One region of the Thioclava sp. IC9 genome, then DNA from elsewhere that is predicted to be linked to it. Evidence: riboswitches for the same ligand, from Rfam matches in the RefSeq annotation. Region 1 holds a riboswitch; the other holds the start of a gene.
What was found. A riboswitch is a leader RNA that binds a small molecule or an ion and turns the genes downstream of it on or off. The one in region 1 is predicted to bind cobalamin.
Positions count from the first base shown of each region.

Region 1 (4,857 bases):
GCGGGGTGCCCTGGGACGGAGAGACGAGAGATGGACCAGATCGGACCTCGCATATCGCCGTGCCGCGACCAATCCCGCCCTTTTGCGCGGAGGGCGCGATGCTTTTGGAACGAACGCTTTCACTCTTACAACTCGATATAGGACCGATCTCGCCGCTGCGGGCGCGTGAGCTGGGCACGCTTGGCTACATGGAATGGCTTGGCACGCTGCCGGGCGACATGCCCTATGCGAAGGCGGCGATTGTCGCCCATATGCAGGCCTATCCGCATTCCCTGATCTCGCCCGCGGTGGAGGTGTTCTGCGAACTCCTGCTGGAGTCGCTGACCCCGCAGCCCTTCGCCCTGCCGATCGAGATGCCCCCGCCGGTGCGGCGCGGCGGGGCACGCGCCCGGCGCGGCCTCTAACCCGTTCTTCGTCTTGCGGTCGCATTCAGCGGCCCGGCCGAGGACCATTGCAGCAGGGAACGGCACTCCGTCTCCTGTGAGGCTCGGCTTCATCAAACGATGGTCATGGATGAACTGAGAGGATCTCTCCATGAATGACAACAAACTGACCCGCCTGCTCGACGCGCGCCCGGTAATCTGCGCCGAGGGCTTTCTGTTCGAACTGGAACGGCGCGGCTATCTGACCGCCGGGGAATTCGTGCCCGAGGTGGCGCTCGAATACCCGCAGGCGCTGCGCAATCTGCATGTCGATTTCCAGCGCGCCGGCAGCGATATCGTCGAGGCCTTCACCTATAACGGCCACCGCGAGAAGATGCGCGTGATCGGCAAGGAAGACCTGCTGGAGCCGCTCAACCGCGCAGCGCTGAAGATCGCCCGCGAGGTCGCCGATGCCAAGACCGGCAACCTGATGGCGGGCAATATCTCGAACACGAATATCTGGGACCCGGCCGATCCGGCGCGGCAGGCCGAGGTGCGCGCGATGTTCGACGAGATGGTCGGCTGGGCGGTCGAGGAAGGCGCGGATATCCTCATCGGCGAGACCTTCTACTACGCGGGCGAGGCGCTATGCGCGCTCGAGGCCGCGAAGGCGTCGGGGCTGCCGGTGGTGCTGACGCTGGCGCCGATGGCGGCCAATGAGATGATGGACGGGGTCGGCATCGTCGAGACCTGCCAGCAACTCGAACAGGCGGGCGCCGATGTCGTCGGGCTGAACTGCTTCCGCGGGCCGCAGACGATGATGCCGTGGCTGCGCAAGGTGCGCGCGGCGGTGAGCTGCCATGTCGGCGCCCTGCCCGTGCCCTACCGGACCACGAAGGAGGAGCCCACCTTCTTCAACCTCTCCGATCACAACGGCTGCACCTGCCCCTCGCCGCATGGCCGGACCTTTCCGACCGCGCTCGATCCGCTGGCCTGCAACCGCTACGAGATCGGCGCCTTTGCGCGTGAGGCGCAGGCGATCGGGGTGAATTACCTCGGCGTGTGCTGCGGGGCGAGCCCGATGCATATCCGCGAGATGGCCGAGGCCGTGGGCCGCGAGACCGAGGCCAGCCGCTTCTCGGAGCGCATGGAGAACCACTTCATGTATGGCCAGAACGACCGCCTCCCGGCGCATATCCGGGCGCTCGGCGACGGGGCCTGAGGCAAGACACGCTCCTGTCGCGCGAGAGTTTCGCGCGGCAGGGTAATCTATATATTGACACCGATACACCATGCATCTCAATATGATGTTGCTTTGGTTCCTGCGAGTCACTCCGCAGGCGAAGAGGGAAGCCGGTGAGATTCCGGCGCTGCCCCCGCAACTGTAAGCGGCGAGCCTGATGTCCGAATGTCACTGGTGCAATGCGCCGGGAAGACGGACCGGGAGGCGTTCGAGCCGCGAGCCAGGAGACCTGCCAGAGCAGATAGACGACGACCGCGGCGGAGGGCCCGGGCGCGTGGCTATGTGCTGCGGCACCCTGCCCACGAGCCTTGTCCCGCGCTGCCGACAGCCAACAAAGGGACAGGACACATGACCATCACCGTCTATTCGAAACCGGCCTGCGTGCAATGCACCGCCACGACCCGTGCGCTCGATGCCAAGGGGATCGACTACAACGTGATCGACCTCACCAAGGATGCCGCCGCGATGGAGATGGTGCAGGACTTGGGTTACCGGCAGGCCCCGGTGGTGATCGCCAACGAGGAGCACTGGGCAGGCTTTCGCCCCGACATGATCAACCGTCTGGTCTGAGGCCTAGCCGCGATGGGACAGGCAAGGCTGATCTATTACTCCTCGGCCTCCGGGAACACGCAGCGCTTCGTGGAGCGGCTGGGTCTGCCCGCGCTGCGTCTGCCCCTCTCGGCGGAGGCGGCGATGCCGTACCCGCCCTGCCCCTACGTCCTGATCTGCCCAAGCTACGCCGACGGCAAGGGGCGCGGCGCGGTCGCGAAACCGGTCATCGCCTTTCTCAACGATCCCGCCCGCCGCGCGGGCCTGCGCGGCGTCATCGCCAGCGGCAATCGCAATTTCGGCGCGCTCTTCGCCTGCGCGGGCGATCTGCTGGCGCGCAAATGCAACATCCCCGTGCTCTACCGGTTCGAACTGGCGGGGACCGACACTGACATCGACCGCGTGCGCGCGGGTCTCGACAATTTCTGGAGGCTGGAATGCTCGACAGCGACGTGAAACCGAGCGGGGCCACGGCCTCGGAATTCGCGGGGCTTGATCACCACGCGCTCAACGCAATGCTCAACCTCTATGACGCGGAGGGCAATATCCGCTTCGAGGCCGACCGGATGGCGGCGCGGCAATATTTCCTGCGCCATGTGAACCAGAACACGGTGTTCTTCCATTCGCTGGACGAGAAGCTCGGCTATCTGGTGGAGGAAAGCTATTACGACGCCGCCGTGCTCGATCAGTATTCGCGCAACTTCCAGCGCGCGATCTGGGAGGCGGCTTTCGCGGCAAAATTCCGTTTTCCGACCTTCCTCGGCGCGTTCAAATATTACACCTCCTACACGTTGAAGACCCGCGACGGGCAGCGGTATCTGGAACGCTACGAGGACCGCGTCGTGATGGTGGCACTGACGCTCGCGCGCGGCGACGAGGCGCTGGCGATGCGCCTCATGGAGGAGATGCTGGCAGGACGCTTCCAGCCCGCGACGCCGACCTTCCTCAACGCGGGCAAGAAGGCGCGGGGCGAGTTCGTCTCCTGCTTCCTGCTGCGGCTGGAAGACAACATGGAAAGCATCGGGCGCGGCATCAACTCGGCGCTGCAACTGTCGAAACGCGGCGGCGGCGTGGCCCTGATGCTGACCAATATCCGCGAATATGGCGCGCCGATCAAAGGGATCGAGAACCAATCCTCGGGCGTGATCCCGGTGATGAAGCTGCTCGAAGACAGCTTCAGCTATGCCAACCAGCTGGGCGCGCGTCAGGGCGCGGGCGCGGTTTATCTGCACGCCCATCACCCCGACATCCTGCGCTTCCTCGACACCAAGCGCGAGAATGCGGACGAGAAAATCCGGATCAAGACGCTGAGCCTCGGCGTGGTGATCCCCGACATCACCTTCGAGCTCGCGAAGAAGAACGAGGAGATGTATCTCTTCTCGCCCCATGACGTGGAGCGGGTCTATGGCTGCGCCTTCTCGGAGATTTCCGTCACCGAGAAATATCACGAGATGGTCGATGACGCGCGGATCCGCAAACGCAAGATCAACGCCCGCGCCTTCTTCCAGACGCTGGCCGAGATCCAGTTCGAAAGCGGCTATCCCTACATCATGTTCGAAGACACGGTGAACCGCGCCAACCCGATCGCGGGACGGATCACCATGTCGAACCTGTGTTCGGAGATTCTGCAGGTGGCCGAGCCTTCCGAGTTCGACGAGGATCTGGGCTATGCGCGGATGGGCACGGATATCTCGTGCAATCTGGGTTCGCTCAACATCGCCAAGGTGATGGATAGCGGCGATCTGGGCGCGAGCGTTGGGTCCGCGATCCGCGCGCTCTCGGCGGTGTCGGAGATGAGTGCGATCAACGCCGTCCCCTCAATCCGCAAGGGCAACGAGGAAAGTCACGCGATCGGTCTGGGTCAGATGAACCTGCACGGCTTCCTCGCCCGCGAGCGCATCCATTATGGCAGCCCCGAGGGGATCGAATTCACCTCCGTCTATTTCGCCGCCGTGGCCTATCACGCGCTGGCGGAATCGAACCGGCTGGCTGCCGAGCATGGCCGGAGTTTCAGGGAGTTCGAGGCCTCTGCCTATGCCGATGGCAGCTTCTTCGAGAAATACGTCACCCGCGACTGGCTGCCTGAGAGCGACACCGTCACGGCCCTGTTCGACCGCTTCGGGATCACCCTGCCCACCCGCGCCGACTGGGCCGCCCTGCGCGACCGGGTCATGGAGTCCGGCCTGTGGAATCGCAACCTGCAAGCCGTGCCGCCCACCGGCTCGATCAGCTATATCAACAACGCGACCGCCTCGATCCACCCGATCACCGCGAAGATCGAGATCCGTAAGGAAGGCAAGATCGGCCGGGTCTATTACCCCGCGCCCTACATGACGAACGACAATCTCGAGTTCTACCGCGACGCCTATCAGATCGGCCCCGAGGCGATCATCGACACCTATGCGGCAGCGACCGAGCATGTCGATCAAGGTCTCTCGCTGACGCTGTTCTTCCCGGCCGAGGCCACGACCCGCGACATCAACCGCGCCCAGATCTATGCATGGCGGCGCGGCATCAAGACCATCTATTACATCCGCCTGCGCCAAGCGGCCCTCGAGGGGACCGAGGTGCAGGGCTGCGTATCCTGTTCCCTGTGAGGCCCGCCATGAAAGATCTGCACACACCCCGCCCCGTCCCCCGTGCCGTCAACTGGAACCGCCTTCAGGACGACAAGGATCTCGAAGTCTGGAACCGGCTCACGTC
Region 1 covers NZ_NBNX01000001.1:849,418-854,274, forward strand. The annotation lists gene B6V76_RS03880 (hypothetical protein) at 99-404, shown strand; gene B6V76_RS03885 (homocysteine S-methyltransferase family protein) at 535-1,584, shown strand; cobalamin riboswitch at 1,662-1,857, shown strand; gene nrdH (glutaredoxin-like protein NrdH) at 1,954-2,175, shown strand; gene nrdI (class Ib ribonucleoside-diphosphate reductase assembly flavoprotein NrdI) at 2,188-2,610, shown strand; gene nrdE (class 1b ribonucleoside-diphosphate reductase subunit alpha) at 2,580-4,751, shown strand; gene nrdF (class 1b ribonucleoside-diphosphate reductase subunit beta) at 4,760-4,857, shown strand, end outside.

Region 2 (4,857 bases), 660 kb from region 1:
TGCCCGAGGTCTGGTAGTAGGTGCCGTCGTAGTCGATCAGGTCCTTCACATCGATATGGAACAGCGTCGCGGTCAGCTTATGCGCACCGAAGTCACGCTCGACGCCGAGATCGTAGCTCAGCGATTTCTCGGGCTTGAGGTCGGGATTGCCCACGTAGCCGTCATAGAGTTCATAACCCGACGGCGCGCGGAAGCCATTGCCGATCGACGCCCGGTAGAGCGTCGCGGCGTCGGCCTGCCACGTCACGCCCAGACGACCCGTGGTGTTGCCGCCGAAATCCGAGTGATCGTCGTGGCGCGCGGAGGCGGTCACGTTCACCCCGTCCATCGGCGAGAAAGCATATTCACCGAAGATACCCGTATCCGCCGTGAGGACGTGGCCCGAGACATAGGTGCCTGTATAGGTTTCCAGCGTGCGATCCGCCCCGAAGGTCAGCCGCCCCGGCCCGAGATCGGTCGAGGCTTTCCAGTCGAGTTTGCGGCGCTTGCCCTCGTAGCCATAGTCATAGACCGGATACCAGCGCGAGGTCGTGTAATAGGTCAGACCGAGCTCGTGATCGAGCGGGCCGGTCGCGAATTTCGCGAAGAGCCGCCCGCCACGTTCCTTATGGATGGTATAATCGTTACTGTCCGTGGGCAGCGGGCCGAAGCCGTTATCGAACTCGCCCCGATCGTTCTGCGCGAACCCGTTGAAGCCGATCAGCAGATTGTCGGAGATGCGCTTCTGCGCGCGCAGGCTGACACGGTCGGCGCGGTAGCCGTCCTTCTCGGTATTGCCGTTCTTCTTGTCGGCGGCCGAGAAGCCTGCAGTGTAAATTTTCGACAGCTGAATCGCGAGTTCGTCATCGCCCTTCTTCCAGCCGAAATTATAGGCCGCATTCGCGGTGTGGTAGGAGCCGAGCTCGAGCTTGACGCTTTGGCTCACGCCATCCTCGGTCGGGCGCGGCGTGTCGAGGTTGATGACCCCGGCGACCGCCTGCCCGCCATAGACCGCCGATTGCGAGCCGCGCATGATCTCGACCCGGTCGTAGTTGAACGTGTTGAACCGGCCCAGGTCGGGCAGCACCTGCGTCGCCGACGGATCGGAGACGTCGATCCCGTCCACCATGACCTTCACGTAATTCTGCGACACGCCGCGAATGGTGAAGCCGGTCTGCGCGCCCATCGGCCCGCGCGACAGGATGCCGACGCCCGGCGACTGCGCGATCAGGTTGGCGAGACGGGTCTGGCCCGAACGCTCCAGCTCCTTGCGCGACAGCACGGTGACCGCCTGCGCGGTCTTGTCCGACGATTGCGGCTCGAGCGCGCCGTGATAGATCACGATCTCATCGAGTTGGTAAGGTTGCGCATCTTGCGCGAGCGCGGGGCCTGCCAGCGCTGTGGTGAGCATCAGGCCCACGGTCAAACGGGTGCGGATCATATCCAATTCCCTCGTGCCGCGACTCTGCGGTCGCGTGAACTTCGCATTGCAAGTCTTTGGAAATTTGGAATTTCCGCCGACGGTGAAAAATGTCACCACTGACGGAAGACCGCCTCCGCTGCGCGCCCCGCACAGGCAGAAAGGATGAGCGCCTCGGCAGGTCTCCTGGCTCGCGGGTCCTGGTTCCGGCTGGCCTTCCCGGGTCTCCCCAGTGGCTCAGTCAGCCGTCACTCGCCGCTCACAGTTGCGGGGGCAGCCCCGGAATGAATGCACGCATCGCACCGGGTTCCCTTTTCATCCGCTTTCGCGGAACCGAAGTGCCCCTGCTGTGCCGCGCGCGCCGCACTGAGTCAAGAATATTTCAGCTTTCCACGGCGCGCCGGCAGCGCCGGTTGAACCGGATCGAGGATAGCAGCGCGAGACCGATGAGCCCGGCCCCGATCAGGCCGGTGATCACCTCGGGCACTTCCACCAGCGTCTGCGCGAACATGACGACGGAGAGGATCAGGATCGACCAGAAGGCGCCGTTCTCGAGATAGCGGAATTCGCTGAGCGTGTTGCGCTCCACCAGCATCAGGGTCATCGAGCGCACATACATCGCACCGATCCCCAGACCGATCGCGATCAGGAACAGGTTCTGGGTCAGCGCGAAGGCCCCGATCACCCCGTCGAAACTGAAGGACGCATCGAGCACTTCGAGATAGAGAAACGCGCCGAGGCCCGCCTTGGCCGTCTCGGCGGCGATATTCGTCCGGTCGAGCACGTGGCTGAGCACCTCGACGCCGAGAAAGGTCGCAAGGCCGCAGATGGAGGCGAAGAGGAACTCGTCCTCGCGCCCCTCCGGCAGAATCCAGGTGAAAAGCAGAACGACGACCAGCACGAAGCCGATCTCCAGACCTCGGATCGACGCGAGCGCGCGCAACCGGCGCTCCAGCGCGCGGATCCAGTCGACCTCCTTGCCCTCGTCGATGAAATAGGTGAGCGCGACCATCATCAGGAAGGCGCCACCGAAGCCCGCGATCGACAGATGCGCGTCCTCGATGATCTCGGCATATTCGGCCGGGTGTTTCGCAGCCAGAAGAACCGCATCCCACGGTCCGATGCCGGCGGCGATCACGACGATCAGAAGCGGGAAGAGGATACGCATCCCGAACACCGCGATCAGGATGCCCCATGTCAGGAAACGACGCTGCCATTTCGGCGTCATCTGGTGCAGCTTGTTGGCGTTGACGATGGCGTTGTCGAAGCTCAGCGAGATTTCCAGCACGGCCAGCACGGCAGTGATCATCAGGAAAGAGACCGCGCCGCCAAGCCCTCCGGTCTGGGCGAACCCCAGCGCGAAGGACCCGACCAGCCCTGCCACCGTGACGGCGATGGCCCAGGAAAAATAACGATACATGATGGTCATGCTGGCTCCGGCTGCATGAGGCCTCACTTAGGCTTCGCCCCCTGTCTTCGCAAGGGAGCGCACTGTCAGAGTTGGTCTGTGTGCCCCTACGGCGTGGGGCGGGTGGGCGGAAAAACGCGGCGCAAGATACCCTGCGCACGGCGGGTCGCGCCCGCTAGAGCCCGACCTCGTCGAGCCAGCCCTTGATCCGCGCCTCATTCACCCCGAGATCGGATTTCCCGTAGACGAGGTGCCCGCGGATCTGCAGCGTATCGCCTTCGACCCAGAGCGTGGTGACATCGGGAAAGCCCCAGACGGCCGAACGCGTCACATAGGCCGCGTAGCCCTCGTCGGCGCTGCCCGCGACGCGCTTGGTGCGCGCGGTGCCCCGGATGATCTTGTCGAGCGCGGCCATCTGCGCCGGCGGATCGGAGACGTCGCGCACGGCCTGAAACCCGCCTGTCTCCGGGTGGTCACCGGGCGCTTTCGCCAGCCCGTCGACATCGAAGCGCGCCGGATCAATCGGGGCGAGGCGCACCCACCCGTCGGCCGCCACCACGACGGCGAGCCCGAGCGCGAGGATCGTCACGGCCCGTTTCATGCCGCCCTCTCCCGCATCGCCCAGCCCGCAAGGGCGATCAGCTCGGTCGCGACATGGGCCCCGGCGATCGCCGTCACCCCGGTCGGATCGTAGGGCGGAGAGACCTCGACCACGTCGCCGCCGATCAGGTTGATGCCCTTCAGCCCGCGCAACAGCTCTGCCGCCTGCCAGCTCGCCAGACCGCCCCAGACAGGCGTACCGGTGCCGGGCGCGAAGGCCGGGTCCAGACCGTCGATGTCGAAGGTGAGGTAGCAGGGTCTATCACCCACAACCGCGCGGATGCGTTCGAGCGTGGGACCGATCCCTTCGCGATGCACGCTCGGCGCATCCACGATGTTCACGCCCAGCGTATCGGGATTGTCGGTGCGGATGCCGACCGAGACCACATTCTCCGCCCGCACGACGCCCGACTTGATCGCCTTGTAGAGGAAAGTGCCATGGTCGATCCGGTCCATGTCGTCATCGGCCCATGTGTCGGAATGGGCGTCGATCTGGATCAGCGCGATCTCGCCTTGCGCGGCGACTGCCGCGCGCAGGATCGGAAGCGTGATGAAGTGATCGCCGCCGAGCGTGATCGGCACCACACCCGCCCCGAAGATCGCGCCGAGATGCGCCTCGATCCGGCCCGGTACCTCGGGCACATTGGCATAGTCGAAGGGCATGTCACCGTAATCGACGATCGCCAGCTCGGAGAGCGGGTCATAGCCCCAGCCATAGGGCGCATCGAAAGCCTGCAGCGTCGAGGCTTCGCGGATCGCGCGCGGCCCGAACCGCGTGCCGGGGCGGTTGGTCACCGCCTGATCGAAGGGGATGCCGTTCACGGCGATCTGCGCGCCTGCGAGGTCTTTCGTGTAGCGCCGCCGCAGGAAGCTGGTCGCGCCACCGAAGGTATTCTCGAAGCTCAGACCGCGCGCATCTGCGCGCGTAAAGGCCTGATCCACTTGGGTTTTCGCATCTTCCAGAGCCATGGTCGCCCTCCCTTTCGCCCGCGAAATCTGCGCCAGCCCTCGCAGGAGGTCAAGTTGCCCCGCAAGGCGACGAGGGACGTGTCCGAACCCGCGCACTCCGACAAGGGCCCGCCTGGGGCGATCCGGGCCGGGCAGCGCCCGCAACCGCGCGAACTGGGCGCAGACGACCGAAGCTCTCATTCGCTCACGCCACCGTGTGCCGCGACTTCATCGAATGGGCGCGCCCGCCGCGCCGGCCCGGCAGCCCCGCTTCACCCAACCGATATTGGCCCGCGTGACAACGGCGCGGCAAAATCTCGCCTCGGCGCGAAAATTTCCAATGAATGTGACATAGGTCAAACTTGCGAGGCAAACTTATCTATATCACCGCCGCGTGAGCTGGAGGAGTTACGATGCGTTTGACCACTCGAACCAATCTCGCGATGCGTGTGCTGATGTTCTGTGCGGTCAATCCGGACCGCACCGTGCGCAAGCACGAGAT
Region 2 covers NZ_NBNX01000001.1:191,207-196,063, reverse strand. The annotation lists gene B6V76_RS00830 (TonB-dependent receptor) at 1-1,420, opposite strand, end outside; cobalamin riboswitch at 1,558-1,752, opposite strand; gene B6V76_RS00825 (DUF475 domain-containing protein) at 1,782-2,828, opposite strand; gene B6V76_RS00820 (DUF1499 domain-containing protein) at 2,983-3,408, opposite strand; gene speB (agmatinase) at 3,405-4,376, opposite strand; gene B6V76_RS00810 (Rrf2 family transcriptional regulator) at 4,769-4,857, shown strand, end outside.
Region 2: it holds a riboswitch for cobalamin, as region 1 does, so the genes downstream of both, B6V76_RS00830 (TonB-dependent receptor) here and nrdH (glutaredoxin-like protein NrdH) in region 1, are expected to answer to the same signal.